One region of the Janthinobacterium sp. Bl 1 genome, then DNA from elsewhere that is predicted to be linked to it. Evidence: predicted binding sites of a transcription regulator. Region 1 holds the regulator's gene; each other region holds the start of a gene.
The links. The regulator FNR, encoded in region 1, switches genes on or off when oxygen is low (the NO sensors DNR and NnrR bind a similar motif). The targets are predictions, from matches to a motif close to TTGATNNNNATCAA.

Region 1 (9,687 bases):
AGAAGGCGAAGCTGTGGGACGCCGTGCAGCCCAAGGCCATCGGCACGCAGAACGTGCGCCAGTCGCTCGACTACGTGGCGCGCGGCGAAGTCGATGCGGGCTTTGTCTACGCCACCGACGCGGCCATCATGAAAGACAAGGTCAACGTGGTGCTCGACGTGTCGCTGGACGCGCCCGTGCTGTATCCGATCGCCACCATCAAGGGCAGCGGCAATGGGGCCGAAGCGAAGCGCTTCGTCAGCTATTTGCAGACGGCGCCGGCGCAAGCCATCCTCGCCAAGTACGGTTTCAAGAAACCATAAAGCAAACGACTGCGCATGGATATCGCCTGGACCGCGCTGGCCCTGTCGCTCAAAGTGGCGGCGTGGGCCACGGCGCTCAACTTGTTGCTCGGCATCGGCACGGGCTATCTGCTGGCGCGCACGCGTTTTCCCGGGCGCGAATTGCTCGACGCCCTGTTGACCCTGCCGATGGTGATGCCGCCCACCGTGCTCGGCTACTACCTGCTGGTGCTGCTGGGCCGGCGCGGTACCCTGGGCATCTGGTTGCAGGACAACTTCGGCATCAACCTCATCTTTACGTGGCAGGGCGCCGTGATCGCTTCCACCGTGGTCGCCTTTCCCCTCGTCTTCAAGCCCGCGCGCGCCGCCTTCGAGGCCGTCGACGGCCAGCTCGAGCAGGCGGCCCGCGTGCTGGGCATTTCGGAAATGGCGATCTTCTTTCGCGTCACGTTGCCGCTGGCCTGGCGCGGCATCCTGGCCGGCGTGCTGCTGGGATTCGTGCGCGCGCTGGGCGAGTTTGGCGCCACCCTGATGGTGGCCGGCAGCATTCCCGGCAAGACGCAGACCCTGTCGGTAGCCGTGTATGAAGCCGTGCAGGCGGGCCAGGACGACGTGGCCAATACGCTGGTCGTGATCATCTCGGTGGTCTGCATCGTGGTGCTGCTGTCGGCTGGCCGCCTGGCGCCCGGGCGCGTCGCGCACAAAGGACGCTGAGGATGACGCCCATGCAACTCGATCTCGACATCCGCGCCACCTTGCGCTCCGGCAAACGCCGTTTCGACCTGCAGGTGCAATGCACGTCCGGCAGCCAGCGCATCGCCATGTATGGCCCGTCCGGCGCCGGCAAGAGCATGACCCTGAAAGCCATTGCCGGCCTCTTCACGCCGGACGAAGGCCATATCCGTTTGAACGGGCGCACCCTGTTCGATTCGGCCGCCGGCATCAATTTGCCGCCGCAGCAGCGCAACGTCGCCTACCTGTTCCAGGATTACGCGCTGTTCCCGCACCTGACGGTGCGCCAGAACGTGGGCTTTGGCCTGAGCCGCGGCTGGTTCAATCCGCGCGCGCGCGAAAAATTGCAGAAGGTCGAGCATTGGCTCGACGCCTTCCACTTGCAGGAACTGGCGCACCAGTTCCCCGACGAGTTGTCCGGAGGCCAGCGCCAGCGGGTGGCGCTGGCGAGGGCGCTCGTGGCCGAGCCGTCCGCGCTGCTGCTCGACGAGCCGTTTGCCGCCCTCGACCCGGCCCTGCGTGTCAAAATGCGGCTGGAACTGAGCCAGTGGCAACAGCGCCTGGACGTGCCCATGATCCTGATCACGCACGATCCGGAAGATGCGCGCATCTTGGGCGAACACGTGCTGTATTTGCGCGACGGACAGATCGATAACAGGGAAGACCACATGGCATTGGGTGAACGCATTGGATAAAATCGGCTTGCAAGGCTCGGTATGGATGACGGTGGGCGGAGAAAATCTGGGCGGCGCCGGCAGGGTGGAACTGCTGGGCGCCATCGCCGAATGCGGCTCCATCACGCAGGCGGCCAAGCTGGTGAAGATGAGCTACAAGGCGGCCTGGGACGCCATCGACGCGATGAACAACCTGGCCGGCGAGCCGCTGGTCGAGCGCCTGACGGGCGGCAAGGGCGGCGGCGGCACGCGGCTCACGCAACGGGGGCGCCAGCTGGTCGACAATTTCCGCATCATCGAACGCGAGCATGCGCGCTACCTGCGCCAGCTGGGCAGCCAGGCCGAAGGCATCGCCGACGATCTTTTACTCATACGGAGAATGGCCATGAAAACGACGGCGCGCAATCAATTCCTGGGCAAGGTGGCCGAACTGAAACAGGGTGCCGTCAACGACGAAGTCACCCTGGAATTGCCGGGCGGCCAGCACATCGTGGCCATCGTCACGCAGGGCAGCAGTGCAAGCCTGGGCCTGGTGCCTGGCGCCGAAGCGTTTGCGCTGATCAAGGCTTCGTCCATCATCCTCGTGGCCGACAGCGAAGGCGCGCGTTTTTCCGCGCGCAACCAGCTGGCCGGCACGGTCACGCGCGTGCAGACGGGCGCCGTCAACACGGAAGTGGTGCTGGACTTGCCGCGCGGCGGCACGATCGCCGCCATCATCACCAATCAGAGCAGCACGGACCTGGGTATCGAACTTGGCGGCAGCGTGACGGCGATGTTTAAAGCATCTAGTGTGATCCTCGGTGTACCGGCGTAAACGGCGGCGCTGAGCAAAGTTCCGGGGTCAGACCCGGCGGGTCTGACCCCAGCTTTACGTTGCAGGCCTAATCCTTCAACCGCGACAACCAATCCGCCGCCGCCGCCAGCGCCAGTTCCAGCTCCTGCGCCGTGTGCGCCAGCAGGCCTGGGACTTCGTCCAGGCGACCGGCGTCGATCGCTTCCTCGGTGGCGAACGCGGCGCGGATCAGGCGTTTCGTGCCCAGGGTGCCGACGGAGCCGCGCACGCTGTGCAGGATGCGCGCCACGTCGCTGTGACGGCCCGCCTGCAAGGCCGTTTCCGCGTCGCGCACGGGCGTCATGCCCTTGTTCAGCGCGTCTTCGACCATGCGCCGCAGCACGCCGCGCCCCTTCGCGTCGCGTCCCATCACGCGCATCAGCGGCGCCATGGAAAACACCTCTTCATCGGCGACGCGCACCGGCTCGGCCGTCTGCACTTGCGGGCGTTTGGGCAGGTGGCGCAGGATGACTTCCATCATCTCTTCCACCACCACGGGCTTGGCGATGAAGTCGCTGATGCCGGCCGTCATGCAGCGCTCGCGCTCGGACGCCAGCACGCCGGCCGTCATGGCGATCACGGGCAGGCTCAGGCGCAGTTCCGTGCGGATGATGTGGGTGGCGCTGAAACCGTCCATGACGGGCATCTGCATGTCCATCAGCACGATGTCGTAGCGCAGCGCTTCCGTGCGCAGCCGTTCCACGGCTTGCAAGCCGTCGCCCACCACGTCGAGGGTGGCGCCCATGTGTTCGAGGATGCCGCGCGCCACGGCCTGGTTCAAATGATTGTCTTCCACCAGCAGGAAATGCACGCCGGCCAGTTCCGTGCCCAGCGGCTGGTGCAGGATGCGCTGCTCGCCGCCGTCGTTCTTCGTGATCAGCGCCTGATGCAGGGCATCGAACAGGCTCGATCCCGTGATCGGCTTCATCAGCACGACGTCGGCCTCGGCCGCGCTGGAGATTTCCTCGAGGTGGTTGCGGGCGAAGGCGTTGACCATCACCACGATGGGCTGGCGCTGGCCGCTGGCCGCCTGGCGGATGGCCTTGGCCGTGGCCAGGCCGTCCATCACGGGCATGTGCCAGTCGGCCAGCACCACGTCGTACGGCTGCTGCTGCGCCAGGCGTTCGCGGTACAGTTCGATGGCGGCAAAGCCGGAATCGACTTCGTCGGCCAGCCAGCCCCATGCCTCGATCAGCTTGACGATCAGTTCGCGCGTGGTGCGGTTATCATCGGCCACCAGCAGGCGCAGCTGGCCCAGGGCCGGCGTGCGCCGAGTTTCGGCCGGCTGCGCCAGCATCTCGAACGGCACGTTGAACCAGAAGCGGCTGCCCTTGCCTTCGCTGCTGGCGACGGCGATGTCGCCGCCCATCATGTGGATCAGCTGCTTGCTGATGGCCAGGCCCAGGCCCGTGCCGCCGAAGCGCCGCGTGATGCTCTGGTCGCCCTGTGAAAATGCGGCAAACAGTTGCTGTTGCTGCAGTTCCGTCATGCCGATGCCCGTGTCGCGCACTTCGAAGCGCAGCCAGGCGCGGCCGCTCTCGCTCTTGCTCTCGGCCAGGCTGACGGCCACCACCACTTCGCCGCTCTCCGTGAACTTGATGGCGTTGCCGGCCAGGTTGACGAGGATTTGCTGCAGGCGCTGCGCGTCGCCCAAGAGGCGCCGCGGCACGTCGGGCTCGACGGCGATGGCCAGTTCCAGTTCCTTTTCGCCCGCATTCATCGTCATCGTCGTGGCCAGGGTATTCATGACTTCGTCGAGGTCGAATTCGACGGGCGACAGTTCCATGCGGCGTGCCTCGATCTTCGAATAGTCGAGCACGTCGTTGAGGATGCCCAGCAGCGACTGGCCCGCCACGCGCACCATGGTCAGATACTTGCGCTGTTCCGTATCAAGCTTGGTATTACCCAGCAAATACACCATGCCCAGCACGGCATTGAGGGGCGTGCGGATTTCATGGCTCATGTTGGCCACGAAATCGCTTTTCGCGCGGTTGGCGGCCTCGGCCCGGTCGCGTTCCTGCTCCAGTTCCGCCGCGCGCGATTCGAGTTCCTGCTGCAGGCGGTCGCGCTCGCTCATCAGGCCGTTGAACGCTTCCGTCAGTTCGCCGATCTCGTCGCGCTGCTGCACCGGCACGGGGGTGAAACGGCTGCCGCTGGTGCGCAGGGCCAGCAGGGTGTTGCGCAGGCGCACCAGCGGCGACAGCAGGCGCACGGTGACCCAGCCCAGCACGGCGGCGGCCAGCAGCGAAGCGAGGATGCTCCACAGCACCAGCCGGTACAGCACGCCATCGAACGGTTCGAAGGCATCCGCGACGGGCAGCGAGGTGGCCAGCAGCCAGTTCACCGATTTCAGGCGCTTGAAGCTGTTGACGGCCTTGATGCCGCGGCTATTCGTGCTGACCATGCTGCCTTCGCCATCTTCCTTCAGCAGTTGGGTCGTCGTCAGGTTGGCGCTCGGCTGGCGCGGCTGCAGCAAACGGCTGGTATCGGGATGCAGCACGTAGCGCGGCACGGCGCCGCGCGTGAGGATGAAGTAATAGCCGCTCTTGCCGATCTTTTCCGAGCGCAGACGCCCCAGCAGATTGTCCTTGTACAGGCGCAGCACGCCGATCACCACGCCGGCCACCTGGCCATCGGCGGCCAGCACGGGCGCCACCATCTGCACGATGGGCATGCCGCTCGACTTGCCGAGCATCGGTTCGGTGATCATGGGCTGGCGCGTGCGCAGCACGGTCTGGAAATACTCGCGCTCGGCGACGTTGATGCCGGTGCGCCCCGCCACTTCCGGCATGTCGGCCACGACGGCGCCATGCGCGTCGAGCACCAGCACGTCGTCGAACAGCACCAGCATCGAACGGCGCGAATAGTATTGGCGCAATTGGGCCGGCTGGGCCATCAGTTCCGGCGGCTGCTGCCTGGCCGTCAGGGTGACGATCTGCAGCAGCATGCCCAGCTTGTCGTCGAGCTCGGCAGCGGTGCGGCTGATCAGGGATGACTGCTGGCTCAGCAGTACTCGGGTGAAGTCGTCGCGCATGTGCTGCACCTGTATCATGGTGACCAGCGCGATCATGGCGATCGAGGTCAGGCTGGTGGCCAGCGCGACTTTTGCTTTGATGCCGAGAGGCTTCATGATTTCCTTTTCAGTACCGGGCGGCACAGGCGGCAGATAATGCTGTCAGGAATTTTCCTATCAATACCCCAGCTTGGCAAGCGCCGCCGCACAAATGCCCCTACCCGCATGGGCTTTTGACGATGTTGCCATATAATTAAAGTCGGAACGTCGTTTATTCAGCGAAATTGCGGTGAAATTGGCACACGGCAACCCGGTATGCAGTAAACTTGTTGTTGCATTTTCTAAAAGGTACCGACATGACTGAAGCGCTAATCACTCCAACCTTGCCCACAGTGACCGTGGAAGCGTTGCGTGCGCGATGCTCGACCTGCAGCATGCATCAATTGTGCCTGCCGATGGGCCTCGATATGGGCGACATGGACAGGCTGGACCAGATCATCGGCCGCCGCCGCAAGATCGTGCGCGGCGCCTCGCTGTTCCGCATCGGCGACTCGTTCCAGAACCTGTACGCGATCCGCCTGGGGCACTTCAAGACATACCAGATCAATCCGGGCGGCGAAGAGCAGGTGACGGGTTTCCAGATGGCCGGCGAACTGCTGGGCATGGACGCCATCAGCGCCGACCGCCACCACTGTAATGCGGTGGCGCTGGAAGACAGCGAAGTGTGTGAAATTCCGTTTTCCAGCCTGGAGCAATTGTTGGGCAATATGCCGACCCTGCTCCGTCATTTCCACCGCATGATGAGCCAGGAAATCACGCGCGAGCAAAGCGTGATGCTGTTGCTGGGCAATATGCAGGCGACGCAGCGCTTTGCCGCCTTCATCGTCAACCTGGCGTCGCGCTATGAGGCGCGCGGCTATTCGAGCAGCAAATTCCAGCTGCGCATGTCGCGCGAGGAAATCGGCAACTACCTGGGCCTGACCATCGAGAGCGTCAGCCGTTTATTGTCGAAATTCAAGAAGGAAGGCTGGCTGCGGGTGTCGAACCGCGAGATCGAAATATTGCAACCAGCCAAGCTGAAAGCCATTACGGCAGGCACGGACGTCTGCAAGTAAGGCTTATAACTCTTCATCCGCATGCAGCGCGATGCTGCGTTGCACGGGCCAGGTCCAGATGCCGGACAGGCGCCACTCGCGTTTGTCGTTTTCCACCAGCACTTGCCAGCGGCTGCGTTCGAGCATCGGCAGGGGCACCGAGAAATTGCCGGCCGCATCGGGCTGCACCAGCAGCTTGATATCCTTTTCCGGCAGGGTCGCATGCGCCAGGTGCAGCTGCAGCGGTCCCTGGTAGGCCTTGCCGAAGCTGTGCACGGAACCGCTCAGGCGCGCTGACGCCACGTCGTACGCCAGGCTCGTATCCATGGCCAGGTCGCTGGCGATCGTGTCGCGCTTCAAATCCTGGTTGATCGCCTTGCCCTGTTTGTAATAGTCGCCCACCACCAGCGCGTCGGGCTGCGTAAAGGCGATATAGCCCATGAAGCTGCCGACGACCACGGACAGGCCGGGACCGATCATCAGCAGCCATGGCCAGCGATGCTTGTACCACGGTGCAACGGGAGGCTGCAGTTTCAGACTGTCGGACATGGTATTTCTCCTGTGTAAACGGCCAGCCCCCATGCGGGGACCGGCCTTCCTGCATTAACGCGGCACGATGAAGACCGCGCTTTCACGCACATGCAGCGACGGGTCGTCCAGCGATTGCAATTCGATCGCAATCTTGTTCGAGCCCTTCTCGCCCACGCCGTGCGGCACGCGCAGGCGGATCGGCCAGCCCAGCGTTTCCGTCGGCTGCAAGGTCACTTCTTCGCGCGTCAGCAAGGTCAGGCCCGGCAAGCCGGAAGCGCTGATCTTGAAATGCTGGCTTTGCTCGGACGTGTTCATGATCTGCAGGCGGTAGACGTTTTCGATCATGCCGTCTTCCACTTCGCGTCCCATCGAACCGCGGTCGCGGATCACGTCCATTTTCAGGGGCGTGCGCAGGGCCAGCGAGGTACATACGGCGATGATGATCAGGGCCAGGATGGAAGTGTAGATCAAGACGCGCGGGCGCATGGCGCGCTGGCGTATCTGCTTCGAATTGAAGTTGTTTTCCATCGCATGGTCGGTGCTGTAGCGTATCAGGCCACGCGGCCGCTCGACCTTGTCCATCACGCTGTTGCAGGCATCGACGCAGGCGGCGCAGCCGATGCATTCATACTGCAGGCCGTTGCGGATATCGATACCGGTCGGACACACCTGCACGCACAGGGTACAGTCGATGCAATCGCCCAGCTTGTCGTTGTGGCCGGCCTTCTTGCTCATGGCGCCGCGTGGTTCGCCGCGCTTGGCATCGTAGGTGATGATCAGGGTGTCCTGGTCGAACATGGCGCTCTGGAAGCGCGCATAGGGGCACATGTATTTGCACACCTGCTCGCGCAGCCAGCCCGCGTTGCCGTAGGTTGCCAGGCTGTAGAACAAGACCCAGAACCATTCCCAGGGACCGAAATTCAAGGTGACCACCGATTGCGCCAGTTCCTTGATCGGCGTGAAGTAGCCGACAAAGGTAAAGCCCGTCCACAGGGCGATGGCGCCCCACACCAGGTGCTTGGCCGTCTTCTTGAACGCCTTGCGCACGGACGGGCCCTGCTTGTCGAGGGCCATGCGCGCGCTGCGCGTGCCCTCGATGCGGCGTTCGACCCACAGGAAGATTTCCGTGTATACCGTTTGCGGGCAAGAGAACCCGCACCACACCCGCCCGGCAATGGCCGTGACGAGGAACAACAAATACGCACAGATGATCAGCAGGGCCGCCAGATAGATGAAATCCTGGGGCCACAGCACGACGCCGAAAATGTAGAACTTGCGCGTGGTCAAGTCGAACAGCAGGGCTTGCCTGCCATTCCAGGTCAACCACGGCAAGCCGTAGAACGCGAGCTGGGTAAGCCATACGCATACCCATCGCCAGGTAGCGTAGCGTCCTTTGGCCTCGCGAGGGTAGATCTGCTCGCGGGCCGCATACATCTTGATGACTTGAGGTTCCATTACATCATTTCACGGGCGTCTGAGGATTCGACAGGCTCCAGACATACGCCGACAGCACGTGTACCTTGGACTCGCCGAGGAAATCGCTGAAGGCCGGCATGGTGTTGCTGCGTCCCTTGCGTACGGTTTCCATGATGGTATCGGCGCTGCCGCCGTACAGCCAGACCTTGTCCGTCAGATTCGGCGCACCCAGCATCTGGTTGCCCTTCGCATCGGCGCCATGACAGGCCATGCAGGCGCCAAACTTGGCCTTGCCCAGCACCGACTTGACAGGATCCGAGGTCGAACCGGACAGGCTCAGCACATAATGGGCCACGTTCTCGACATCTTTTTCGGAACCGAGGGCGGCGCCCATCGGTGGCATCTGCCCATTGCGGCCGTGCAGGATGGTGGTCTTGATGATGTCGGGTTCGCCGCCATACAGCCAGTCCTTGTCCGTCAGGTTGGGGAAGCCCTTGTTGCCGCGCGCATCCGAACCGTGGCATTGCGCGCAGTAGGTCAGGAACAGGCGCTGGCCGATGGCTTGTGCCTGCGGGTCGGCGGCTACCGTCTTCAAGTCCTGGCTCAGGTACTTGTTGAACAGGGGACCGTAGTCGGCTTCCGCCTTCTTCAGCTCTTCCTCGTACTGGCCCGTCGATTTCCAGCCCAGGCTGCCGGCATAGTTGCCCAGGCCCGGATACAGGAACAGGTAGGCCAGCGCGAAGACGATGGTGATGTAGAACAGCCACATCCACCAGCGCGGCATCGGCGTATTGAGCTCCTTCAAGTCCTCGTCCCAGACGTGGCCCGTGGTGCCGTCGGCGGGGGCGCCGGCGACCACTTTCACTTTCGACTGCGAGTACAGCAGCACGCCGCAGCCGATGATGCCCAGCAGGGACAGCACGATGATGTAGATATTCCAGAAGCCATTGGTAAAGTCAGCCATGGTGATGCTCCTTCGCCAGGTTCATCTCGGCTTCGGCCGGATAGTCGAGCGCCTCGTCGGCGAACGGCAGGCGTGCCGCCGCGTCGAAGTCGCTGTTGCTGCGGCTGAACGTCCACCACAGGATGCCCACGAACGTCGTAAAGGAAACCA
Region 2 (9,687 bases), 1.4 Mb from region 1:
GCCCTGTCGGAAGAGGCGGCCGTCACGGCGCGCCGGGCCCAGCGGGGCGAAGCAGGCGAATTGCGCATCGGCTTTACCTTTTCCACGCCGTTCACGCCCTACTTCGCCACCGTCATCAACCGCTACCGCCAGCAATTTCCGCACGTCACCTTGACCCTGCATGAAATGGCGACATTGCATCAACTCGAAGCGATCTCGGGCAGGACGATGGATCTGGGCTTCGTGCGCCCGCCGGAAACGACGTACCCATCCGATATCAAGCTGACGCAACTGCGCCAGGACCCGCTGTTCCTCGTCTTGCCCGTCGCCCACGCGCTGGCAGCCAAGGACGCGATTGCCATTGCCGATATGGCGGGCGAAGGCTTTGTCATGTACCCCAAGGATGCGGGCACGGGGATTTATCCGCAGATATTCCGCCTGTGCAAGGCGGCCGGCTTCGTGCCCCAGGTGGCGCAGGAAGCGGGCGAGGCGTCGACCATCATCGGCCTGGTGGCGGCCGGCTGCGGCATTTCCGTGCTGCCCGCATCGTTCGACCGCATCCGCATGGATGGCGTGTGCTACCGCCCGATCGCCGACCCGCAGGCGACGACCAGTTTATTGCTTGCACAACGGGAAGAAGAGACGTCGCCGCTGGTCGCGGCGTTTGTGAAACTGGCCGAGGAAGCGGCCATGGAAGAGAAAGAATAGGCCGATGAGGCCGGCGTAGGTCTGGGAAGGAAAGAATAGGCCGGATGAGGCCGGCGTAGGTCTGCGTAGGTCGGCGTAGGTCGGATTAGGCCGCAGGCCGTAATCTGACAATCGCATGCGTCAAGTCGCAGGTCGGATTAGCCCGTAGGGCGTAATCCGACACCAGCGGTCACGAATAATCCGCGTCCAGCTCCGAACCCGCATAATTTTCCAGGTCCTCGAACAGGCTTTTCATGCTGGCCCGCGTGAGGATTTTATGCACGACGGTGCAGCTGCGGCGGTACGACTCTATACGGTCGAGCAATACCGGATGGTGCTGCACGGGAACCTTGGCCACCAGGGCGGCCCAGCCTTCCTCGAAGTCGGGCTTGTTCTTGCGCACGGAACGCACGAAGCGCTCGAATTCCTTTTGACCCGTGCGCGCGATGATGCGCCCGCCGCCTTCGATGGCGAAGATGATGGCCAGGGCGATGACGCCCTCGGCATTCAAGTCGCTGTCGCTGACGGGGCCGTTGTCGTGGTGGCGGCGCAGCCAGCTTGCCAGGCGCACGACGGCTTGCACTTCCTTGCGCTGTTGTAACTGCACTGCATACTTTTCATAGCCGGCCCAGTTCTGGTTCGGGTCGGCCTGGCAAATATCGATGAACAGCTCGCGCAGGCGCCGCTGCAGATAGACGGGATCCTGGTCGTATTCGCCGACGAGGGCGTCTTCGGGCAGCTGCGACAGTTCCTTGATCAGGCGAAAGCCCACCTGGAACGCGTGCTCGGCGCCGTGCTCGACGAGGAAATCGAGCGCGGCCTGGTCGCCTTCATGCGTGACGGCCTGTTCCAGGCCCAGGGACACGCCACCCACCGTCAGGTACAGCGCTTTCTGGATGCCGTCGGCCGTGCGTTCATTCGTGAACTTCTCGGCCACCATGGCCGTGATACCCGTCAATTCGTCGGCCAGGTTCAGGGCCGCGTCCTCGCGCGGGTCGCCCGGCAACAGTTTGATGGCGCGCACGAGGCGCGGAAGATTCTCTACAACAATTGCTGGCAGCATTAGACGTTCCCTGCTTTCATTACGAGAAAATGCCCGTGCCCAAGCTGCGGCGCGTGCTGGAACGCGGCGCGCTGCGCGTGCTCGGCACTTGCTTGCGCAGGCGGTACAGCAATTCCTTGGTGCTCCGCTGCAACATGGTCGGCTCTTCGTCCGGGTCGTCCGAATATTCCGCGTCGGCCAGGTCGGCGCTGTGGCGGAAGTCGGGGAACAGTTCGAACAGCGAGCGATCCCAGCCGTCTTCATTCGCTTGCGCCAGCTCGATGGCCAGCGGCACGACGTCGTTGTCGGACGACGTCACGCCCGTCACGTACGGTCCCTTGATGACGATCTCGCCCGCCACTTCGAGGATTTCCTTCGGCGCCATCGAGAACAAAATGGCGAACGCCGTGGCGCCCCAGTCGGTGGCGGACGCTTCGAGCAGCAGCTCGCGGCGGCGCTCGGCGTCGTCGGTGGAAAACACCACGCCGTGGATGTGCGCGAACAGGGCTTCGGCGATGCGTTCCGGATCATCCTCGATCTGGTCGTCGCTCCACGTGGCGGCGATGAAGGCCAGGCTGTCGGCCCACGCTTTCGGCGGCACCAGCAGGGTTGCCAGCGACATCTTGCCGCCGTCAAAGCCGGCCAGATGCAGGGCCGTCACTTGCGGCGGGATCGCGCTCAGCACTTCCACCACGGCCAGGTCGCCATACTGATCGGCCGCGTCGGCAAACGCCTGCTCGGCGTGGCCCAGCGAACCGGACAGTACCAATTCCGTGACCTGTTTCGTCAGCGCGGGAAGATTGCTCTTTTGTTCAGTGTTATCGGCCATGGTCATCTCCATCCTGGTCAAACATCTGGGCGAAATCGTCGGTGGCTTCGTCTTCGTCGTGATCGTCGTCGCCATCGTCATTGGCAGCCAGTTGGTCGAGCGACTGGTCGTCGTCGTCCCACAGGCGCGGGTTCTTGTGCAGGAAAGCCGTGATGATGGCCTGGCGCGCCAGGTCGGGGAAGCTCTCTTCGATGGCGGCGTACATCTTGGCCGCTTCCGGCGCGGCGCACGCAGCCATGGAAAACACGCGGGCCGGGTCGCCGAACTCGTAGTCTTCGCTTTCGGCCAGCAAGCCTTTCGGGTCGCTGAAGGTGATGTGGTCGACCAGTGCGAAGGCCAGCATGTTCACGTCTTCGATGCCGCCGCCGCTCGCATATTCGCCGACCAATGCATCGACCATGCTCTTGTAGTTCTTGCGGTTCGGCGGATCGCCGAGGATGCCTTCGATCTGGCCTTCCAGCTCACGCGACTGATACGCGAATTCAGGGTGTACTCTTCTCATGCTGTGCTTTCCAATGTAATGCGCGGCGCTGATAAAAGCGCCGTTGTTGTTGTTTTCAAGTAATTTGGGCCGGCTGAAGCGGGCCGCAGCGGTTTAGTCGGCAGGTAATACTGTGCCATGTAAACGAAACACTCCGCACCACAGCGCATACGCTTCCGCTTCCGGGTCGATGATGATACGGTGGTTCACGCTCTGGTCGTATTCGGCGCGCTTGGCCGGGTCGGCCAGGATTTCATAGGCCTTGGTGACGCTCTTGAAGCGCGCCTCGGCGCCGGGGGCCTGGTTGCGGTCGGGGTGGAAGCGCATGGCCAGCGAACGGTAAACCTTCTTGATTTCATCGTCGCTGGCATTGGGAGCGACACCGAGGACGTTATATAAATTTTCCATAAAAGGCTCCGGGGTCACGTTTTTCTACTAATTAAAGGCGAATTATCCTATAGAACGGCGTCGGCGTCGCTTGCATGCTCGGATATGGGGCCAAATACGTGCTTATAAAGCGCTTGCGGTACGGTAAAATGCTCTTTACTGTCACTCTTCCGCATTGATCAATGAGCAACGATAAACCGAATACCGCCGCGCCAGCGCTGGCGCCCAATTTCTTGCGTAACATCATCGAAGCCGACCTGGCTGCCGGCGCCCACGTGCGTCCCGGCCTGCCCCAGGTGATCACGCGTTTCCCGCCGGAGCCGAACGGCTACCTGCACGTGGGCCACGCCAAGTCGATTTGCGTCAACTTCGGTCTGGCGCGCGATTACGCCGGCCAGTGCAACCTGCGCTTCGACGACACCAATCCGGCCAAGGAAGAGCAGGAATACGTCGACACCATCATGGACAGCGTGAAATGGCTGGGCTTTGACTGGGAACCGAAGCATGCCGATGGCCAGAGCCACCTGCACTACGCGAGCGACTATTTCGACCAGCTGTACGCGATGGCCGAGTACCTGATCACGGCCGGCTTTGCCTATGTGGATAGCCAGAGCGCCGAAGACATGGCCGCCAACCGCGGCAATTTCGGCCAGGCCGGCAAGAATTCGCCTTTCCGCGACCGTCCGCGCGACGAATCGCTGGCCCTGTTCCGCGCCATGAAGGCGGGCCAGTTCAAGGATGGCGAACACATCCTGCGCGCGAAGATGAGCGAAGATGCCATGAGTTCGCCGAACATGAACTTGCGCGACCCGGCCATCTACCGCATCCGCCACGCGCATCACCACCGCACGGGCGACGCCTGGTGCATCTATCCGATGTACGACTACACGCACCCGATCTCGGACGCGCTGGAAAACATCACGCATTCGATCTGCACCCTGGAATTCCAGGACCACCGCCCGTTCTACGACTGGCTGCTGGAAACGCTGTCGGCCGGCGGCTTCTTCGCCAAGCCGGTGCCGCACCAGTACGAATTCTCGCGTCTGAACCTGACCTACATCGTCACCAGCAAGCGCAAGCTGCGCCAGCTGGTGGAAGAAAAAATCGTCGATGGCTGGGACGACCCGCGCATGCCGACCCTGGTGGGCATGCGCCGCCGCGGCTACACGCCGGAAGCCATTCAGCTGATGTGCGAACGCACGGGCGTGACGAAATCGGACGGCTGGATCGACTACAGCGTGCTCGAAGGCTGTTTGCGCGAAGACCTGGACCCGAAAGCGCCGCGCTCGGTAGCCGTGCTGCGTCCTTTGAAACTGATCATCGACAATTTCCCCGAAGGCGAAAGCGTGGAATGCACGGCACCCGTGCACCCGCACTTCCCCGATCGCGGCTTGCGCACCTTCCCCATCTCGCGCGAGCTGTGGATCGAGGAAGACGACTTCATGGAAGTGCCGAACAAGGGCTATTTCCGTCTGTATCCACCGATCGACGACAAGCCGGGCAGCCGCGTGCGTTTGCGCTACGGCTACGTGATCGAGTGCACGGGCTACGACAAGGATGAGAACGGCAAGGTCATCGCCGTGCATTGCACCTACTTCCCGGACAGCAAGTCGGGAACGGAAGGCAGCGCCAATTACAAGGTCAAGGGCAATATGCACTGGGTCAGCGCACCGACGGCCATTCCCGCCGAAGTGCGCCTGTACGACCGCCTGTTCACGGACCCGCAGCCGGACGCGGGCGGCAAGGACTTCAAGCTGGCCTTGAATCCGCTGGCCAAGGAAGTGGTGCAAGCGTGGCTGGAACCGGGTGCGGAACTGGCCCAGCCGGAAGAGCGCTTCCAGTTCGAGCGCCACGGTTATTTTGCGGCCGACCGTGTCGACAGCCAGCCTGGCAAGCCCGTCTTCAACCGCATCGTCACCCTGAAAGACAGCTGGCAGCCCGCCAAATAAGGGCTGCCGGCACACAAAAAAAACCGCTGCGGCGGTTTTTTTCGTTTCAACGAGAAATATTGCTTGTTGACTATAATAACGATAATTTTGTATATTAGGCAGCTATTGAGCAATTTACAATTTTAATAGTGCTTGTACAACGCAGCCTAGCCTCCGTCGCCCAGGCGGCACCCGATTCCTCTTCCTGATGCGGATGGCGATGTCTTCTACTGCCGGCGAACACCCCTTATCTGCTGAAAAAAGGCCGCAGTGGCTGCTCGGCTTCGTGATGTCGACGATGGTGGGCCTGCTGTTCTATATGGCCGCCTCGCTGTCGATCGAAAACGATGCCAGCGAGCTATTCAACAATCTGGCCCGCAATACCCAGAAAAACATCGAATCGCGCGTCAAGTCGTATGCCAACCTGCTGCGCGGCACGGCCAGCCTGTTCCACGCCAACGAACACGTGAGCCGTGAGCAATTCCACCGCTACGTGGCGAACATCGCCCTGCAACAGAACTATCCGGGCGTGATGAACCTCAATTACAGCCAGGAACTGGACGAGACGCAGCGTGCCGCCTTCGAAGCGGCCATGCAGCGCGACTATCCGCCCGGGCGCGACGGCTATCCGGCGTTTGCCATCCATCCACCCGCCCCGCGCGCGCACTATTCCGTGCTGGTGTATATCGAACCGATTGCCAGCGCCCCTGAAAAATATGGCTATGACATCGCCTCGCGCCCCCTGATCGCCGAAATGCTGGCGCAGTCGCGCGATTCCGGCAACATCAGCAATTCCGGCGTGCCCGTGCCGATGCAAGGCCGTCCCCAATTGACGGGCATGGCCATGCGCCTGCCCGTGTACCACTTTGGCATGCCGGTCGATACGGTGGAGCAGCGGCGCGCGGCGTACCAGGGTTCCGTCGGCATCGGCTACGACCTGGTGACAATGATGCGCAGCGCGCTGGCGGACATGCCGGTGCGCAACGTCCGCCTGACCCTGTTCGATATCGGCCCGCAGGCGCGCGCACCGCTAGACTTACCGCACGACATGCGCCCCATCTTCGACAGCACGACGGCGGGCATGCATGCGCCATGGTGGTTGCCCGGCAATTCCGGCCGCTACCTGAGCAGCACGATGCTGATCGAACACAATAGCCGCGTGTGGCAAGCGCTGTTCAGCGTGCGCAAGAGCGACCTGTACACGCGCTTCGACGTCTTTTTGCCATGGCTGGCCCTGCTGATAGGCTTTGCCAGCACCATGCTGCTATACATGCTGTTCCACACTCTGGCATCGTCGCGCCGGCGCGCCATCCAGATGGCGAACGGCATGACGGAAGAATTGCGCGCCAGCCAGATCCGTCTGCAGCTGTCGCACCAGAAACTGCGCCGCCTGGCGGCCCATGCCGACCAGATCAAGGAAGAAGAGCGCAAGCGCATCGCGCGCGAAATCCATGACGACCTGGGACAGAACCTGCTGGTCTTGCGCATCGACGCCGACATGCTGGCCTCGCGCACGCATCGCCGTCACCCGCGCCTGAACGCCCGCGCCCGCTCGACCCTGGAGCAGATCGACGCCACCATCAAGAGCGTGCGGCAGATCATCAACGATTTGCGCCCTACCGTGCTGGACCTGGGCGTGAATGCGGCCGTCGAATGGCAGGTGGCGCAATTTCGCCAGCGCACGGGCATCGCTTGCGAAGTGAGCGAAAGCCATGACGACATTTGCCTCAGCGACCAGTGCGCGACGGCCCTGTTCCGCATCCTGCAAGAGTCGCTCAGCAACATTTCCCAGCATGCCCATGCCAGCCGCGTGCAAGTCAAGCTGGAAAAGTGCCGCGATACGGTATCGATGAGCATCAGCGACAACGGCGTGGGCGCCGCCATCGACGGGCGCAACAAGCTGGGCTCGTTTGGCCTCGTGGGCATCGAGGAACGCATAAAATTGCTGGGTGGCACTTTTTACATCGAAAGCAGCCCCGGCGCCGGCATGAGCGTGCACGTCAGCGTACCGCTGGGCGCGGACGCCACCGCATTTCCCTACCAGGAAGAAAGCCGGGCCAGCAACTGACGGGCGCGCGTTCGCATGGAGCAAGCTCAGCTTGCATATTTTGTAATTAGATGCAATATTGGTGTAGAACAACTCAGCGCCCGCCCGCCATGGGCCAGGCATTCCTCGACCATTTGCCAGGAGTACGATCCCACCGCTCTCCCTTGTTTCACCGTATTTCCCACAACGCTCTTTACAAAAGGACATTCATGGATACGAACGACAGTTTCAAGGCAATTGCCGATTTGGATTTGGACGCGATCAAGGTCAAGCTGATGCACCGGGAGTCAGGCGAAGGATGGAGCCTGGAAAAGGCAAATGCGGTGGAATTCGAATACCGCCGCTTTCTGATCCTGATGAAACAGTTTCCGGAAGAAGAAACAGCGCCGCTGATGGACGTCGATACCTTCTGGCACTACCACATCCTCGACACCCTGAAATATGCGGCCGACTGCGAACAGGTGTTCGGTTACTTCCTCCATCACTTCCCCTACATCGGCCTGCGCGGCGAAGACGACGAAGCGGCGCACCATCGCGTGGGCGAGCGCATGAAGCAGCTGTATGAGCAAACGTTCGGGGAAGATTATATCCGCGCGGAGACGGCGTATTCGGGGCGGGCCGTGCAGGCGGCGTATTCGGGACGGGCTGTGCAAACAGCATTTTCCAGTGCGGCGGTACAGGCAACGGCATACTCGGGCCGGGCCGTGCAAACGGCGTTTTCCAGTGCGGCCGTGCAGGCGACGGCGTATTCGGGCCGCGCGACGGGGGCAGCCAGCACCGCATTTTCCAGTGCGCCCGCCTCACTGGCCGCAGCGGTGGTCAAATCGTCTTCGACTGGCCTGGAAATGGGGCGCTTCTATGTCGATCGTCCGGTATTGAACCGCGATCCGCAATAGAAAAGCGGAAAACAGATGTGGCTGCCGCACGCGGCAAGCCTGACTTACCCAGACGGCACCTCTCAGTTTGCCGTCTGTCAGGCGCTCTTAGGCAGCCATCAACTCGCGCAGTTCACGAATGCTGAAATCGCTGATTTCATGCATGCGGATGAGGATCGTGGCGCCGATCGGCAAGGTGTTGTGACGAATCTTGCTGATAACAGGTGGCGCCACTTCCAGAGCTCGCGACAAGGCGGCATCGTTTTTCAGTTGCAGCTTGTCGATGATCGCATCGAGGACGCGATTCGGGTTGTAGGTAGGCAAAGAGGTAATTTGTTTGAGAGACATGATCAAAAATCCGTACTTGTTGTATTAGAGCAAGAAAAAACAGAATGTCTCTTCTGCACTAATTCAGGGTAAACACACTAAAAAGCGCCATCACTTATGCGGCTTTTACGCCACAAACAATATAATACACGCTATTGTTGATTTTTGCGTAACTTAGAGCAAAATTGTGATAATTGAAGAGAATTGACGCACTTGGAATGTGCTAGAGGATAACTCAAATCGGAAAAATTTGCTGCACGTCATCAATTTTTACGATGAGCAACACCGCTATGCATGAGCCAGGCTATGGCCATGAGGGTGCCCAGGCGGGCCATTTCTGCGGATAAATGCCAGCCTTGCGCGGCCACGCCGGCCGGGGTGGCAAGCGGGCAAGTGCATGGGGAATCGTCCGCGCGGCACCAGGCCAGTTGCCGGCGAATTTCATCGGGCGGTGGTGGGGGTTGCAGCGCATGTTCGCGCCGGCGCATATAAGCGCGCACTTGCTCCTTGCTGGGGTGACTCGTTGCTCGCATGGCTCGCTCCTGCTGACGGGAAACAACGTCACGCTGTGTGGAGCCCGCCACAAGAGCCCAGACGCGTGACGACATTGCTCACCATATCGCCAGCGCGCCATGGCGCGTTTGCGGTGCATCAAATGGCACGGTCCCGGTGTTGCGCCGGAACCCGTACTGCCCCACGGCCTGCTTCCGTCTTATTTCTTTTGCTGGCGCACGCGCTGTTGCTGTTTTTCCTGCGTTTGCTGGCGGTTCTGCTTGCGCTCGAACAGGGTGACCGCATCTTTCTTGGCTTGCTCGACGGTACGCATTTCTTCATGCGCATCGTGCGGGACGAAAAATTCGGCATCCTGCGCCGCCACGACCAGCTTGATGGCGGCTTCGTCGTCGAGGTCGTACAGTTCCGTCAGGACGGTGGTGACCTCGTCCAGGTATGCTTCGTAAGTGAGGGTGCTCATGCTGTCTTCCTTAAGTGAGTGGCGCAGCGCGGGAACGGCGCGCTGCGCGCCGGCCCAGCAAAGTGCGCAGATAACCGGCCATTTTACCCGATGCCGGCGCCATCGGCGGACAGCGGCCGCAAGGCATCTGCC
Region 3 (9,687 bases), 3.2 Mb from region 1:
AGCAGCACGCTCGCTTGCGCCTGCTGGCCGTGGTAGACGGTGAGGATGTCGCAGGCGTCACCAAACACCGTGCGCAGCAGGGAAAAATGGCGGCGCGCGAAGACGGGCGTGCCCAGCCGGTGCACGCTGGATGCGTAGATCGGGTAGAAACGGCTGATGTCATAGTCGATGGCGCTGTGCAGGCCGGCCGCCATGGCCTTGCGCACGACGGCGCGCTGCTTGCGGGGAATGGCCAGCAGATTCTGCTCCGCGTCGGGGAGCAAGGGGCGGCGGAAGGTCGCGTACAGGGGTTTCTGCAGCCAGGAGGCGTCCAAGGTTTCCTCCGGCACTTCGCGCCAGCGGTATTCCAGGTGGCCCACGCCGAGACGCCGGGCCAGTGCCAGCGCGGCGCTGTCGAGCGCCTGGCGCACGGCCGCGCTGCCGCCGGCGATGCCGCCGTACACGCAAAAGGGCAGCGAGACGAGGGCGGAGCCGAACACGCGGCTGCGCAGATGCGCCAGCGGCAGCACGCCGGCGATGCGGCCATCCTGTTCCGCGTACAGGAAATAGCTGTCGTGTTTGAAACCTTGCTCCATGATGGTTTGCCAGCCGGCCCGGTGAAAGAAGGTCGCTTCCGGACACGTGTCGACAAAGGCGTCCCAGCGCGCATGCTCGTGCGGCTGCAGAGGCAGCACGGCGATGGCGGCGGTGGACTGTGTCGGGTCGGGAGCAAGGCTGGCCTCGTGCATCATGTGCTTTCCAGAAAAATACGGTCCATGCGGTCCCAGGCGAAGTCGCCCGTCAAACGCGCCAGCCGTGCTTCCATGCGCCCCAGGTTCAGGTAGTGGCGAAAGCGCGTCCTGGCGTCGAGGCCCGGCGGGCGCGGCTGGCCGGGATCGAGTTCCCAGGGATGAAAATAGAATATGCCAGCTTGCCCGTCGCGCGAATTGATGCGTCGCAAAAGCCAGCGCGACAGTGCATACGGCATCAATCTGAAGTAGCCTCCGCCGCCGGCCGGCAAGTTGCGCCCGCGCAGGCGCACGGTGCTGACGGGCAATTCCAGCACGCCGTGCGGGCCCCGCGGTCGCCAGGCGAAGCGGGGAGCATCGGGCATGCCGTAGTGGTCGTGGCGGATCGGGTAGATGCTGGAACTGTAGCGGTAGCCCGCTTCCTGCAGCACGTCGAAAGCCCACAGGTTGGCCGCGCCGATGGAAAAGCTGGGCGCCCGGTAGCCGCGCACGGCCAGTCCCGTCAATTGCTCGAGGATGCTCTTGCTGCGGCGCACGTCGTCGGCGAACTGCGCGGCCGACTGGTCGCTGGCGCGCAGGTGCGCATAGCCGTGGCTGGCCACTTCGTGCCCGGCGTCGGCCACGCGGCGCAGCATGGCCGGATAGCGCTCGGCGATCCAGCCCAGGGTAAAGAAGGTGGCGTGGATGCGCCGGCTGTCGAGCAGCAGCAGGATGCGCTCGATATTCGCCTCGACCCGGCATTCCAGGCGGGGCCAGTCGGCGCGCGCGATGTGCGGCGCGAAGGCGGACACCTGAAAGTAATCTTCCACGTCGATGGTGAGCGCGTTGCGCAAAATCACCGGCGGTGTCATGGCGTGCCCCGGCGCGCCGCCAGCCAGGGCGCGATGACGGCGGCGATGCGCGTGGCCGCGTGGCCGTCCCACAGCGGCGGAATGCGGCCCTGCTTGCCGCCAGTCTCCAGGATGTCCCGCGCCAGCGCCAAAATGGCGGCCGGGTCCGTGCCCGCCAGCGTATTCGTGCCTTCGGTCACGGTGACGGGCCGCTCCGTATTGTCGCGCAGGGTCAAGCAGGGCACGCCCAGGGCCGTGCTTTCTTCCTGCACGCCGCCCGAATCCGTCAGCACCAGGCGCGCGTCCTGCATCAGGCCCAGCATTTCTAGGTAGCCCAGCGGCGGCAGGCGGACGATGGCATGGCGCGCCAGCAGCGGCTCCAGGCCCGCCAGGCGCAAGCCGGCCAGGGTGCGCGGGTGGATGGGAAACAGCAGCGGCAGTTGCTGCGACAATTGCCCCAGCGCCCCCAGCAGCGCTTCCAGTTGCGCCGGCGCATCCACGTTCGATGGCCGGTGCAGGGTCAGCAGGCCATACGCGGGCGGGCAGGCGTGGCCGTGGGCGCGCAGGGTGGCGGCGGGCGGCACGGCGCGCGGCCGTTGCCGCCGCAGGCTGTCGATCATGACGTTGCCCGTGAAATGGATGCGTTCGGGGGCGATGCCTTCACGCAGCAGGTTGGCGCGCGCGCTTTCCTCGCTGGTCAGCAGCAGGCTGGATAACTGATCCGTCAGCACGCGGTTGATTTCCTCGGGCATGCGCCGGTCGCCGCTGCGCAAGCCCGCCTCGACATGGATCACGGGCATGCCGCGCTTGGCCGCCACCAGCGCGCAAGCCAAGGTGGAATTGACGTCGCCCACCACCAGCACGCCATCGGGCGCCAGCGGCGGATGCGCGTCGAGCACGGCGTCGAAGCGGCGCATGATCTCGGCCGTCTGCTGCGCGTGGTTGCCCGAGCCCACGTCGAGGCAGATGTCGGGCGGGCGCAGGTCCAGGTCGGCAAACAGCTGGCCATTCATGGCCGTGTCGTAATGCTGTCCCGTATGCAGCAAGGTGACGCGCACGGCGGGCGCCTGGCGGGCCAGGGCGGCCAGGATGGGCGCCATCTTCATCAGGTTGGGGCGCGCGGCCACCACGCACAGCAGGTGCGCCGGCGCGGCGGACGCAAGAGAGGGGGCGGACATGCGGGCTCCTTAGAATTGCATGGTGAGCGTGGCGCTGACGCCGTTTTCGCGGTAGTCGCCGCCGCGGTTGCTGGCGTGCCGCGTATGGCGCACGTCGATGCTGGCCGTCATGTTCTGCTGCAGGATGCGCGTGTAGCCGGCCGTCATGGTGATGTTGTTGTCGCGCCGGGGCACGCTCAGCGAGCGCACGCTGGCGTAGCCGGCATTGACATTCACGCTGGTGCGCGAACTGGCTTGCCAGCTCCAGCCCACATTGCCGCCGATCTGGCGCGTGCGGTCTTCGCTGCCGAATTCCACGCCGGGCAGCAAGCCGCTGTCGATGCCGCTGGCCGTTTGCGCCGTGCGGTCGACGGCCGTGATGCCGGCGATCATCGTGCTTTTCGCCGTGGCGCGCGCCATCGTCAGCTTCAGCTGCTTTTGCAGGAAATAGCGGTGGCTGAAGTAATTGATGGCGCCCCGTTCCGGCCCCAGGCTGTTGGCGTAGCGCAGGAAGGCATCGATGCGCAGGCGCCGGTCGCGCGCATTGGGAAAGATGCCGCGCCACAATTGATCGAGCAACTGGCCCGCGTCGCGGTTGCCCAGGCGCGAAAACTGCGTGGGCATGGTGGTGATGTTTTCGCTGTAGTTCAGCTGCCAGTTGGTATGGCGCTGCAGGAAGGTGGCGTCCAGGCTGTAGGTGGTGCCAAAGAAGCGCTTGCCCGTGCTGAAGGCGACGCTGGTGCGCGGCGACGGCGTCCACACGCCGCCCAGCGACCAGAAGCGGCCCTCGGGCGCCTTGCCGCTGGCCGAGATATAACCTTCCTTTTCCATGCCGCCGCTGGCCGTGGCCGACCATTTGCTGCTGAACGGATAGCGCAGGCCCACGCTGCTGCGCTGCATGCGCACGGGCGCCAGCTTGCTGTCCTGCGTGCGGCGCACGTCGTGGCTGGCGTTCCAGGTCCAGCCGGAGCCGCGCGGCTCGCCGCTGAGCAGCAATTCCATTTCATCGCTGTGCACGGACAGCAAGTCGCCGCCGCTGTCGACCGTGTTGCGCGTGTAGCGCAGCTCGGCCGTGGCCAGGTCGCGGAAACGGTGGCGCAAATACGGGCTGATGCCCGTGGTGCGCACGGTGCTGGCATTTTCCGTGTCGGGCAGGTCGTCGATCAATTGGGGGCCGAACGGCGAGATGTTGCGCCGGCTTACGCTGGCGTTGGCATCGATAAAGAACCAGTCCTTGACCAGCTCGGCGTCGGCCGAGGCCTGCAGTTCGTGGTTATCGGTATCGGCCCGTTGTCCGGACAGGTATTTATGCCAGCTGTAATCGAGGTGCACGCGCAGGCGGGGGCCCGTGCCGATGAGGGCGATGGCGGGCGCGATTTCCGTGATGAAGTCCGATTGCGCCTTGCCGGGCGGCGCGCGCAAGGCATTGTCCGTATAGCTTTCGCGCAGGCGCAGCGACGGTTTTGCCAGCCAGTCGATGGCACTGGCCGGCACGGGCAGCAGAAGGGACAGCAAGGGCAGCAGCGGCAGCGAGCCCCGGCGGCTAATCGTAATGGCCATAGCCGTAGTAATCGTTGCCGGGGAACGATTTGGTCTTGTTGTAGATCAAATGAATGTGTTCGCACGACTCGATCTGGCGCAGCGCCTCCTTGACGGCGTGCTGGGTTGTCGTCTCCGCCTCGACCACCATCACCACTTGGCCCATTTGCCCCACCAGCGCGTGCGCTTCGCTGGTGATCAGCAGGGGCGGCGAATCGAAGACGACGATGCGGTCGCCATAGCGGCTGGCGATCTCGGCCAGCAAGCGGCTCATGGCGCGGCTGGCCAGCAATTCCGTCGCGTGCTTGTTGCTGCGCCCGGCGGGCAGGATGCTCAGGTTGGCCACGTTGGTTTTCAGGATCACGTCGGCCATGGCCAGTTGCGGGTCGAGCAGCACGTCCATCAGTCCCGGCTCCGGTGGCAGGCCCAGCACTTTCAGCACGGACGGGCGCGCCACGTCGGCATCGACCAGCAGCACCGTGATATCGAGTTCCATGGCGATGCTCATGGCCAGGTTGACGGCGCAGTAGGTCTTGCCTTCACCGGGCATGGCGCTGGTGACGACGATCAGGTTGCCGTGGCGGATGGTGTCGCTGCCGCTGCCGCTGGCGCGCGCCTGGCGCAGCAGCGGCCGCTTGATGATGCGGAAATCCTCGGCCACGGCGCTGCGCCCGCCATCGTGCGTGAGCATGCCTTGCTCGGCCAGGCGGGCCAGGTTCAGGGCGCGGTAGCGGGGCGACCGGCTTGCTTCCGCGCCATCCGTACCGTTCACTATATATGGTACGCTGGCCTCGGCCACGCCGAGGATCGTGGGTTCGTGCTTGCCGCTGTCCTTGCTGCTCATCGTCGCTCCCTTGGATCTAGAATTTCAGCAGCGCGGCCGTCATGACCCCGCCGTACAGGACGAACAGGCTGCCCAGGCAGGCGCTGAAGCCATAGCGGGCGCGGCGGCGGCGTACCTGCTGCAGCGGCGTCCAGTTCATCGATACCGTGCCCAGCACGTTCATGCCCGTGGCATCGCGCAGTTCGGAGGGGCTGAGGAAGGTGGGGCGCACCTGGCTGATGAGCAATGCCGTGGCGATGCCGGCCACCAGGGCCGCGCCCAGCGCCGCACTGAACAGCAGCGGGCGGTTCGGGCCGACGGGCGCATATTGCACCGTGGGCGGGTCGATGATCTTGAAGGCCATCATGTCGGTGGTGGAACTGAGTTCGCCCGACAGCTTGGCCGCTTCGCGCCGGCCGATCAGCTTTTCATAGTTTTCCTTGTTGATGATGTAGTCGCGGTTGAGCTGGGCCAGCTGCGATTCCACCTCGGGCACGGCATTGCTTTGCGCCAGCAGCCGCTCGTTGCGCGCGCTGTATTCCTGTACGCGGGCGCGGATGGCGGCCACCTTGGCGTCCGCATCCGTCAGCGCCACCTTCAGCTGCTGCAGCATGGGGCTGTAGTTCTTGCCCGGGTCGCCGGACGCCGCTTTCAGCTTGTTTTCCTCGATCTTGCGTTCTTCCAGCTGGGTCACGAGGCGTTTCGAGGCGATGATGTCGGGATGCAGTTCCGTAAATTGCATGCGCAGGCTGTCGAGGTTCTTGTTGATCGAGGCGATGCGCTCGTCGAGTTCGGGATTCGTGATGGCTGACGCGCTTGGCTCCAGGTCGAGCACGGGCTCGTCGCCCTCGATCTGGCTCTGGATGGCCTTGCGCGATTGTTCCGCCTCGATCAGTTCCAGCTTGGCATTGTTCAGGCTATCGGACGACATCAGCAGCTGGCTGCCATAGTCGATGCCCTGGCGCGGCAGCAGCAGGTTGTTGCGGATCTTGAATTCCTTCACCAGGTTTTCCGCCGCGCTCAGCTTGTCTTCGTAATTCTTGATCTGCTCGTCGATGAACTGCACCGCCTTCTGCGAATCGCCCTTTTTACCCTGGAAACTGCCTTCGACAAAGATGGTCAGCAGGCTTTGCACGACGTCGCGCACGAGCTTTGGGTCGCGCCCGCTGTAGCTGATGGTGTAGATGTCATACGCGCTGGTGCCCGTGATCTTGATGCGGCTCATCAAGTTATCCAGCTGGGCTTCGTGCTCGCGCACGGTCTTCGAGTCCAGGTCGAGGTCGACCATCCGCATGACGCGCTCCACGTTCGGGCGGCTGAGCAGGGTGCGGCTCATGATGGCCACCTGCTGTTCCGTGTTCGGCACGCTGGTCATGCCGGCCATCAGCGGCTTGAGGATGGTTTGCGTATCGACAAACACGCGCGCCGACGTCTGGTAGTCGTCGGGCAGGGTGATCACCTTGATGAAGCCGCCGATGGCCACCAGCCACGCCACCAGCACCGCATGCCAGCGGTACTTCCAGATGCCTTTCAAGCCGGAAAGCAGTTGCTGTATCAATTCTTCCATGTCGCTTCCTTCAGGTGACGATGCTGCTCGGTAGATGGGTTGGCGGCGCGGACAACGACGGCGTCTTGCAAGAAATACTTGCTTGTTGAGTAAGCAAAGTATAGGGCGGCTGTGGAGCAAGATTTCCCAAGATGATCGCTTCTTGATACGCCTCAAGGTTCACTTGCCGGGTTTTAATAATCATAGGAAGTTCGCGGCCCAGGCTGGTTCTGCGGGGCCGGCCATGGACGCGCATCGACTCGAAGAGGCTCCGCATGAATCCATTTCGCCGTGCATTTGTCTGCAACACGCTGGTCCTGGCGGGCGCCGCCAGCCTGCTGGGCGCCTGCCGCACGCGCCATCCGCTGGCGCCGTCCGACGACAGCGCCCCCATGCACGATTACCTGATCGGCCCGGGCGACTCCGTCAACATTATCGTCTGGCGCAATCCGGAAGTGTCGCTGACGGTGGCCGTGCGGCCGGACGGCAAGATCACCACGCCGCTGGTCGAGGATTTGCCCGCCAGCGGCAAGACGTCGACCCAGCTGGCGCGCGACATCGAGCAAGCCTTGAGCAAGTTCATCCAGCAGCCCGTGGTGACGGTGATCGTCACCAATTTCTCGGGGCCGTATGGCGAGCAGATCCGCGTCATCGGCGAGGCGGCCAAGCCGCAGGCGCTGCCGTACCGGCTGGGCATGTCGCTGATGGACGTGCTCATCGCCGTGGGCGGCATCACCGATTTCGCGGCCGGCAACAAGGCCAGCATCATTCGCGTGCGCGAAGGCAACCAGCAGCAGCTGAGGGTGCGGCTCGACGATTTGCTGAAGGAAGGCGATATTTCCGCCAACGTCATGATGCGGCCGGGCGATGTGTTATTGATACCGGAAAGCTTTTTTTAACAGCAAGCTCGGCAATATCAAAACAGCAATTATATTTGCCATTTTGTACTTATAGACAAATTTCATCGTGTTATTTTGCTATCCCAAGGTAAATTTCTTCTGTTTTTTTAGCTATTGCTGGGAACTTCTCCAGTTTTTCTCTTGTCACAAGGCATTGGCTTCAGTCCGTCTCGACGGCTGCCGATGAACGTGAGGACAAGATGAGCTTTGAAGATGAACCCATAATTTCCTTCGACACGCCAGGCAACTTCAGTGACCTGGTAGTGGGCGAGGGGCAGATCGACCCGGCCATGGAGCATGAGCTCGACCTGCAGCGCTTTCATATCCGCATGGCCAATTCGCGTGGCCGGCGCGAAGCGGCCAGTTTGCTGATCCGCAAGATGTACGGCTGGCGCGGCTATGCCGTCGATCCCTGCACGGCGCATGCGCTGAATAAAATCACGCTGTTTGCGGAAACGGCCGGCACCACCGTCGGCACCATGACCTTGTGCCTCGATAACGACGAGACGGGCTTGCCCGCCGATGAAAACTTCCGCGACAAGCTCGACGTCCTGCGCGCGCAGGGCCGGCGCCTGTGCGAACCGTCGCGCCTGGCCATCGACAAGGGCGTGAGCAAGCGCGTGTTTGCGGCGCTGATTCATATTTCTTATATCTATGCCCACAATATTCACGGCTTTACGGATTACGTGATTGAAGTCAACCCGCGCCATGTGGTGTTTTACAAGCGCATGCTGGGTTTCCAGGACTTCGGCGGCGAGCGCGAGTGCACGCGCGTGGGGGCGCCGGCCGTGCTGCTACGGCTGGACCTCGATTACATGGGGGCTCAGATCCGTAAATTCGGTGGCCTGATGGAACAGCATGGGGGTGAACGGTCGTTTTACCCCTTTTTTTTTCCGACATGGGATGAGCCCGGCATTACCGGCCGGCTGAGGCAGGGGCGCAACTGAGCAGTCATTTATTCTTCAGCAAGATCGCCTGCATGTGGCTGCCTGGAATCGCGTAAGTGATGCCGCTGGGCGCGCTGATGGCTGCCTCTTTGAGGCCCTTGACGTACACCATGTTGACGATGCCGTAGACGAGACCGGTCTCGGGATCGAACAAGGGACTGCCGCTGCTGCCCGGATACGCGGTCGCGTCCAGCTGGAACACGGTGTACGGCGCCTTTTGCAGCTGCGCCAGGCGCCGGACGTCGAGGCGCTGGGCGTTTTCGCTGGGCATGACCACGGGTGTCAGCGATGACACGGTGGCGCGGTGCGTCACGTGGCGCAGCCCGAGCAAGGTACCCAGCGGAAATCCCGTAAAGGCCATGGCCTGGCCTTCGCGCACCGTGGCCGCGTCACCCAGCGCCAGGGCGGGCAGGGGCGCACCCACCAGGCGCAGCAAGGCCAGGTCGTGTTCCGTGTCCAGCGCCTGGACCTTGGCGGGGCGAAATTGCGTTACGTCGCCCTGGCCCGTGAGTATGCCGATGACCTCGTTCGGATTGGCGTCGAGCAGTTTCTGGATCACATGGGCGCAAGTGAGCACGCTCAGGCCGTCACCGGTCACGAAACCCGTGCCGATGAAATTCATCGGCGGCGTGCGCGTTTTTTGCAGGTTGCCCACGCCGACGATCGATGGTTTGATGCGCGCGATGGTTTGCGCCAGCGGCGCATCGGCGCGGCACGGCGCGCTGGCCAAGGCCAGGCAAAACACGAGGGCGGACAAGCATGTAAACGGCAGGGCTTTCATGGCGGCGCACTTTCAACGTGAGGAGGTGGCACAGGCTGCAGCAGCGCGCACAGCAGCATCAGGTAGCACAGCATGGCGATGCGCGGCACGTCGAGCAGGCTGTCGAACAGGCCGACGACGAGAAAACCCAGCAGGGCGGCGGCGCACGTCAGCGCGCCTGCATCGCCGCGCGCGGCCTGGCGCAGCAGGCGCCGGCCGGCCAGAACCAGCAGGGCCAGCATGGACAGGGCGCCGCACCAGCCCGTTTCTATCAGTAAATGCAAGGCCATGCTCTTGATATGCCATGGCAAGTGGTGGTGGTCGCTGCTGAAAAACCAGTAATTGTTGGCTTGCGTAAAGCTCCCGTTGGCGATCAGTTCCTCGCCGCCCGGCGCGCGCAAGCTCAGATTGTCGACTTCGAGCACCGACGAGGTGGCCGTGCCGCTGGCCGCCAGTTC

Region 2: a site for FNR is predicted at 7,460-7,473, ahead of AC4BCN_RS07390 (glycine-rich domain-containing protein). Genes of this name have one in related genera too.
Region 3: a site for FNR is predicted at 6,787-6,800, ahead of AC4BCN_RS15275 (XrtA system polysaccharide chain length determinant). Genes of this name have one in related genera too.

Annotation. Positions count from the first base shown of each region.
Region 1 is NZ_CM177086.1:273,739-283,425, reverse strand. Features, by position in the region: gene modA (molybdate ABC transporter substrate-binding protein) at 1-302, shown strand, start outside; gene modB (molybdate ABC transporter permease subunit) at 318-995, shown strand; gene AC4BCN_RS01205 (sulfate/molybdate ABC transporter ATP-binding protein) at 1,007-1,708, shown strand; gene AC4BCN_RS01200 (TOBE domain-containing protein) at 1,734-2,501, shown strand; gene AC4BCN_RS01195 (response regulator) at 2,569-5,649, opposite strand; gene fnr (fumarate/nitrate reduction transcriptional regulator Fnr) at 5,889-6,647, shown strand; gene AC4BCN_RS01185 (FixH family protein) at 6,651-7,175, opposite strand; gene ccoG (cytochrome c oxidase accessory protein CcoG) at 7,230-8,612, opposite strand; gene ccoP (cytochrome-c oxidase, cbb3-type subunit III) at 8,617-9,537, opposite strand; gene AC4BCN_RS01170 (cbb3-type cytochrome oxidase subunit 3) at 9,530-9,687, opposite strand, start outside.
Region 2 is NZ_CM177086.1:1,647,006-1,656,692, reverse strand. Features, by position in the region: gene AC4BCN_RS07425 (LysR substrate-binding domain-containing protein) at 1-687, shown strand, start outside; gene AC4BCN_RS07420 (hypothetical protein) at 857-1,729, opposite strand; gene AC4BCN_RS07415 (hypothetical protein) at 1,749-2,537, opposite strand; gene AC4BCN_RS07410 (hypothetical protein) at 2,527-3,039, opposite strand; gene AC4BCN_RS07405 (DnaJ domain-containing protein) at 3,133-3,426, opposite strand; gene AC4BCN_RS07400 (glutamine--tRNA ligase/YqeY domain fusion protein) at 3,588-5,354, shown strand; gene AC4BCN_RS07395 (CHASE domain-containing protein) at 5,554-7,401, shown strand; gene AC4BCN_RS07390 (glycine-rich domain-containing protein) at 7,590-8,276, shown strand; gene AC4BCN_RS07385 (hypothetical protein) at 8,364-8,603, opposite strand; gene AC4BCN_RS07380 (hypothetical protein) at 8,846-9,115, opposite strand; gene AC4BCN_RS07375 (hypothetical protein) at 9,295-9,555, opposite strand; gene AC4BCN_RS07370 (SDR family oxidoreductase) at 9,639-9,687, opposite strand, start outside.
Region 3 is NZ_CM177086.1:3,434,124-3,443,810, forward strand. Features, by position in the region: gene AC4BCN_RS15250 (FemAB family XrtA/PEP-CTERM system-associated protein) at 1-728, opposite strand, end outside; gene AC4BCN_RS15255 (XrtA system polysaccharide deacetylase) at 728-1,579, opposite strand; gene wecB (non-hydrolyzing UDP-N-acetylglucosamine 2-epimerase) at 1,576-2,736, opposite strand; gene AC4BCN_RS15265 (TIGR03016 family PEP-CTERM system-associated outer membrane protein) at 2,746-4,275, opposite strand; gene AC4BCN_RS15270 (XrtA-associated tyrosine autokinase) at 4,259-5,098, opposite strand; gene AC4BCN_RS15275 (XrtA system polysaccharide chain length determinant) at 5,115-6,644, opposite strand; gene AC4BCN_RS15280 (XrtA/PEP-CTERM system exopolysaccharide export protein) at 6,899-7,522, shown strand; gene AC4BCN_RS15285 (N-acyl amino acid synthase FeeM domain-containing protein) at 7,723-8,469, shown strand; gene AC4BCN_RS15290 (S1 family peptidase) at 8,474-9,250, opposite strand; gene AC4BCN_RS15295 (hypothetical protein) at 9,247-9,687, opposite strand, start outside.